2 regions of the Scandinavium tedordense genome follow, and region 2 is predicted to be linked to the other one. Evidence: predicted binding sites of a transcription regulator. Region 2 holds the regulator's gene; the other holds the start of a gene.
What was found. The regulator PurR, encoded in region 2, represses purine synthesis genes. The targets are predictions, from matches to a motif close to CANGCAAACGTTTGCNTG.
Positions count from the first base shown of each region.

Region 1: the regulator PurR is predicted to act here: its motif matches at 1,778-1,795, upstream of MUU46_RS11140 (NCS2 family permease).

Region 1 covers NZ_JALIGG010000055.1:34,916-38,153, forward strand. The annotation lists gene pstB (phosphate ABC transporter ATP-binding protein PstB) at 1-105, shown strand, start outside; gene phoU (phosphate signaling complex protein PhoU) at 243-968, shown strand; gene yieH (6-phosphogluconate phosphatase) at 1,063-1,728, opposite strand; gene MUU46_RS11140 (NCS2 family permease) at 1,898-3,229, shown strand.
Region 2 covers NZ_JALIGG010000056.1:74,904-78,141, forward strand. The annotation lists gene MUU46_RS13510 (MFS transporter) at 1-541, opposite strand, end outside; gene cydH (cytochrome bd-I oxidase subunit CydH) at 713-802, opposite strand; gene purR (HTH-type transcriptional repressor PurR) at 1,095-2,120, shown strand; gene punR (DNA-binding transcriptional activator PunR) at 2,139-3,050, opposite strand; gene punC (purine nucleoside transporter PunC) at 3,158-3,238, shown strand, end outside.

The sequences.
Region 1 (3,238 bases), on a different contig from region 2:
TTTATGTATCTTGGCGAACTGATTGAATTCAGCAATACCGACGATCTGTTTACCAAGCCTGCGAAGAAACAAACTGAAGATTACATTACTGGCCGCTACGGTTGATTTGCCCTTTATCTTTCAGGCTGTACCCGCGTTGGCTGCCTTTACTGATCCCGATCACGTAATTATTTACGCTCCCGGGGATGCGTGCAGTTGGCGCCTTGCTACAGCCAGAATTCTTTTGGGCAATTGGAGGAACAATGGACAACCTAAACCTTAACAAACACATTTCCGGCCAGTTCAACGCAGAGCTGGAGCATATCCGCACTCAGGTGATGACCATGGGCGGGCTGGTGGAAAAGCAACTTTCTGACGCCATCACCGCGATGCACAATCAGGATCAGGAGCTGGCCAAGCGCGTCATTGACGGCGACAAACAGGTTAATATGATGGAAGTGGCCATTGATGAAGCCTGTGTGCGCATCATCGCTAAGCGCCAGCCAACCGCCAGCGATCTGCGTCTGGTGATGGCTATCATCAAGACCATCGCCGAACTGGAACGTATTGGTGATGTGGCAGACAAAATTTGCCGCACCGCGCTGGAGAAGTTTTCGCAGCAGCATCAGCCACTGTTGGTGAGCCTGGAGTCTTTGGGTCGCCATACCGTGCAAATGCTGCATGACGTGCTTGATGCGTTTGCGCGTATGGACCTGGATGAAGCGGTGCGTATCTATCGCGAAGATAAAAAAGTCGATCAGGAGTACGAAGGCATTGTACGTCAGTTGATGACCTACATGATGGAAGACTCCCGCACCATTCCAAGCGTGCTGACCGCGCTGTTCTGCGCCCGTTCAATCGAGCGTATCGGCGATCGTTGTCAGAACATTTGCGAATACATATTCTATTTCGTGAAAGGGCAGGATTTCCGTCACGTTGGTGGCGACGAGTTGGATAAATTGCTGGCGGGTCACGATCCGAAAGAGTGAGTTTTAAACCCCTCAGCCTAACCCTCTCCCCATAGTGGAGAGGGTTTTTATCTCTCGCCCCTTTGGGGAGAGGGCCGGGGTGAGGGAGGGGAACTTAACGCGTAATCTCCCAACCCCGCGCTTTCCACAATCCCGGTAATTCATCCAGCGACGTAAAGGTCGTCACTTTAGGATGGTCGATCGGCTGATTATGTGGATCGGCGCAGAAGTAAAAGACCTCCATCCCCGCCGCCACACCGGACATTGCGCCCGCGCTCGAATCATCCACCAGCACACAGTTCACCTGATCCACATTCATCGCTTTCGCCGCGTGGTACATCAACGCCGGATCGGGCTTCCAGGCCTGGATGTCATACCCGCTGAACAGTTTGTCCGGGAAATGATGCAGCAAACCCGTGTTCCCCAGAGAATGTTGCATTTTGCTCACCGGACCGTTGGAGACGATGCACATCGGCACTGTCATCGCGTCCAGCAAATCATTCGCTCCAGCTATGACTTCCAGCTCGCTGTCGAACAGCCGTGCAACTTCGGCGCGATAAACCGGTTCCAGCGTCTCTTTCACCAGATTCACACCGTGTTCGGTGTTGATGGTATCGATAATCTCGTACAGCTTCACGCCTTTAAAGCGCTTAAAAATCGTTTCAAGCTCAAGAGTTATACCGAATTCCCGGAACATATGGACATATGCCCGGGAGCAAATCACTTCACTGTCGACGAGCGTGCCATCGCAGTCGAAAAATACCGCCTCAATACTGGACATGCCGTTTCCTGTTGTCACAAGTTTAACGTTTACGTAATACAATTTGCCCGACGCAATCGTTGCCGTATAAGCAAAATCAATGAAAAAAATTGTGTCGCGTACCTCCCTATTGTCGCATTTTGGTATAGGATAGCGACGAATTTTCCCCTCCTTAGTTTGGAACCAGAAGATGAGCCAACAACAAAACACCCAGACGTCGGGTCTGGGTCTGCTTCAGCGCGTGTTTAAACTGCGCGAGCATGGGACGACGGCACGCACAGAAGTGATTGCCGGTTGTACAACGTTCCTGACGATGGTGTACATCGTTTTTGTGAACCCGCAAATTCTGGGTGCCGCGGGCATGGATACCAGTGCGGTCTTCGTTACCACCTGTCTTATCGCCGCACTTGGCAGCATCCTGATGGGGCTGTTTGCTAACTTGCCAGTTGCGCTGGCACCCGCGATGGGTCTGAATGCCTTCTTCGCGTTTGTCGTGGTCGGAGCGATGGGCCTGACGTGGCAAGTGGGCATGGGCGCGATTTTCTGGGGTGCGATTGGTTTGCTGTTGCTGACCATTTTCCGCGTACGCTACTGGATGATTGCCAATATCCCAATGAGCCTGCGAGTGGGGATCACCAGCGGTATCGGCCTGTTCATCGGCATGATGGGCCTGAAAAATGCGGGCGTGATTATCGCCAACAAAGACACTCTGGTGTCTATCGGCCACTTGACCTCTCACAGCGTGCTGCTGGGCATTCTCGGCTTCTTCATCATTGCGATCCTGGCTTCTCGTAACATCCATGCTGCGGTTCTGGTTTCCATCGTGGTGACCACCTTGTTGGGTTGGGCGCTGGGCGATGTTCACTATTCAGGTATCGTTTCGGCGCCACCGGATGTGACGTCTGTTATCGGTCATGTCGATCTGGCGGGGTCCTTTAACATCGGCCTTGCAGGTGTCATTTTCTCCTTCATGCTGGTTAACCTGTTTGACTCCTCCGGCACCCTGATTGGCGTGACCGATAAAGCGGGCCTGACTGATGAAAACGGTACATTCCCGCGCATGAAGCAGGCGCTGTTCGTCGACAGTATTTCTTCTGTTGCCGGCGCGTTTATCGGTACGTCTTCCGTTACGGCATACATTGAATCTTCATCAGGAGTGTCCGTTGGTGGCCGTACCGGTCTGACGGCAGTCGTTGTAGGTCTGCTGTTCCTATTGGTTATTTTCCTGTCGCCGCTGGCTGGCATGGTACCGCCGTACGCTGCTGCAGGCGCGCTGATTTATGTCGGCGTGCTGATGACGTCCAGCCTCGCCCGCGTTAAATGGGATGATCTGACCGAAGCCGTTCCCGCATTTATTACTGCGGTGATGATGCCGTTCAGCTTCTCGATTACCGAAGGGATAGCGCTGGGCTTTATCTCTTACTGCGTGATGAAAATCGGTACAGGTCGTTTCCGCGACCTCAGCCCGTGCGTCATCGCTGTTGCGGTGCTGTTCGTTCTGAAGATTGTGTTTATCGACTGATAAACCGCT
Region 2 (3,238 bases):
GTAACGAGAACCACAGGCTGACCATCGCCACCAGGCCAAGTCCGGCCGTCGCAAGGAACGACATTCGCCAGCCGATGGTTTCACCAAGCCAAGTGGCCGCCGGAACGCCGCCGATATTGGCAATCGTCAGCCCCATAAACATGGTCGCCACCGCGCTGGCTTGCTTGTGCTTAGGCACTACGCTTGCAGCCACAACCGAGCCGAGGCCGAAGAAAGCGCCATGATTAAGACTGGTGATAATGCGCGACAACAGCAGCGTAGTGTAATCCGGCGCGATAGCCGACAGCACATTGCCGAGCGTGAAAATTGCCATCAGGAAAATAAGCGCATTACGGCGCGCGCGATGTGAAAGCAGCAGCGTCATCAGCGGGGCACCGACCATCACGCCAATGGCATAGGCGCTGATCAGCATTCCGGCCGCGGGAATCGACACGTCCACACCTTTGGCGATGACAGGCAGCAGGCCCATTGGCGAAAACTCAGTGGTACCTATGCCAAATGCCCCAACAGCCAGTGCCAGCAGGGGGAAATTGATTTTCATGTAACGACTCCGGTAAGCCATCTCATTGAGACAGTGCGAAAGCAGAAGCCAAAAGCATGACATCAATCACAAAAAAACAAAAGTAAACAAAATGGCAAAAGTTTTTTGCGAATTTGATAACAATCAGGAAGGAAAATGAGAAGGAGGAAGAGAGCTCTCCCTCCGGATAAATCAGTGCAGTACAGCAGTCAGCGCGGCAGCAACGATCAGCGCCAAAGCGATAACGGTGGTCATCAGAGAGAGCTTCAGGTCGGTACTCATCAATTTTTCTCCTTTTAATCCCCACAACAAAAGTGAGCTTGCTCATTTTTGCACAAATATACGCAAAAATCTTCCAGGTTTTAGGCTCATAGCGATTTTTCTCTTTCCCTTTGCCTCAGAATCAGACAAAATTCCACGCTAATTTAAAAGCGTACCAGCCATTGACCCCCTCCCGTCGTCCTGTCTGTCTCCCGGCGTACTGCAATTCAGTTGAATTGTGTTAAGGGTGTGTAAAGGCAAACGTTTTCGTGTCGGTAATCAGGCGTAAGGAAAGGGTCTGGAGTGAGAACGAATGGCAACTATTAAAGATGTAGCGAAACGCGCAAACGTTTCCACTACAACTGTATCACATGTAATTAACAAGACGCGTTTCGTGGCAGAAGATACCCGTAACGCGGTATGGGCGGCCATTAAAGAGCTGCACTACTCCCCAAGCGCCGTGGCACGCAGCCTGAAGGTGAATCACACCAAAACAATCGGCCTGCTGGCAACCAGCAGTGAAGCTGCCTATTTTGCTGAAATCATTGAAGCCGTTGAGAAAAACTGCTTCGAGAAAGGCTATACCCTGATCTTGGGTAATGCCTGGAACAACCTTGAAAAACAGCGCGCCTATCTTTCAATGATGGCGCAAAAGCGCGTCGATGGCCTACTGGTGATGTGTTCCGAATACCCGCAGTCGGTGCTCGAGATGCTGGAAGAGTACCGTCACATCCCGATGGTGGTGATGGACTGGGGCGAATCTAAAGCTGATTTTACCGACTCGGTGAATGATAACGCTTTCCAGGGGGGCTATATTGCCGGACGCTATCTGGTCGAACGCGGTCATCGTGAAATCGGCGTCATTCCTGGCCCGATGGAGCGTAACACCGGCGCCGGACGTCTGGCGGGCTTCATGAAAGCCATGGAAGAAGCGCAAATCAACGTGCCTGAAAACTGGATTGTTCAGGGTGATTTTGAGCCGGAATCCGGCTATCGCGCCATGCAGCAAATTCTTGCACAACAGCCACGCCCAACCGCCGTGTTCTGCGGCGGTGACATTATGGCGATGGGTGCGTTGTGTGCCGCAGACGAAATGGGTCTGCGTGTTCCACAGGATATTTCAGTCATTGGTTACGATAACGTGCGCAACGCGCGCTTCTTTACCCCTGCCCTGACCACTATCCACCAGCCTAAGGATTCGCTGGGTGAAGCGGCCTTCGATATGCTGCTGGATCGCATCGTCAATAAGCGTGAAGAGTCGCAGTCTATTGAAGTGCATCCTCGCCTGATCGAGCGCCGCTCGGTGGCCGACGGCCCATTCCGCGACTACCGCCGTTAATGACCTCTCAGGAGCCGGTTATTCCGGCTCCTGTAACCACTCTTTATTCAACGTTTCACTGTCCCCCAAATACTCCAGCAGCCAGCTCAGCGCCGGTGACATGTCATTTTGTTGCCAGGTCAGGCAGCACGCTGCATCAGGGAACGGATTTTCCAGCTCCAGCGCCACCCATTCACCACTGTCGATATACGGACGGGCAAAATGCGTGGGCACCATTCCGGCACACAGACCAGCGGAAAGACAGGTCGCGGAAGATTCCCAGTCCGGCACCACAATCCGTTTTTGATTATCCAGCAACCAGGTGATACGTTTCGGCAGCGATCGCGAGGTATCTTCCCGTACCAGCGCCGGCCAGTTGCGCAACACATCATCGCTGAGCGGGCCGGGCATCTGCGCCAGCGGATGTTGACTCGACACCACGCAGTTCCAGCTCAGCATCCCCATATCACGAAATGCGTAACGCCCACCGACCGGGATCGCCTGTGTGGCGCCAATCGCCAGCTCTACACGCCCGTCGGATAACGCATCCCACACGCCGTTGAATACTTCCTGGAAAACGCACAGTTCGACATCCTTAAAGTGGCGATAGAAATCGACAATCATCTGCCGGGTACGTTCCGGGCGCACAATATTATCCACCGCGATGGCCAAATTGCCACGCCAGCCGTTGGCAATTTGCTGACACTGCTGGCGGGTGATCTGCATTTTTTTGATAACAGAGCGACCCTCTTTCAAAAACCAGGCACCTGCGGGGGTTAATTCTACGTCGCGATGGCGTCGTTCAAACAGCGGTACCGCCAGCCATTCTTCCAGCTGACGTACGGTATAGCTGATCGCAGAAGGCACACGGTGCAACTCCTGCGCGGCTGCGCTGAAGCTCCCGTTACGCGCTACGGCGTCCACGACTTCTAGAGAATATTCTGACCACATAGGCTGCCTGCAAAAAATTTGAACTCACCAGACAAATATTAGCGTTTCACAAGAGAAGTTGCACTCCCTACACTCTGCTGCCATCGACACCTGCAACGAGAAAGAAAATGAATAAGCAACCTGGGAAAGGATTTTTGTGCTGGCTGGCTGGCCTGAGCGTACTCGGTTTTCTGGCAACCGATATGTAT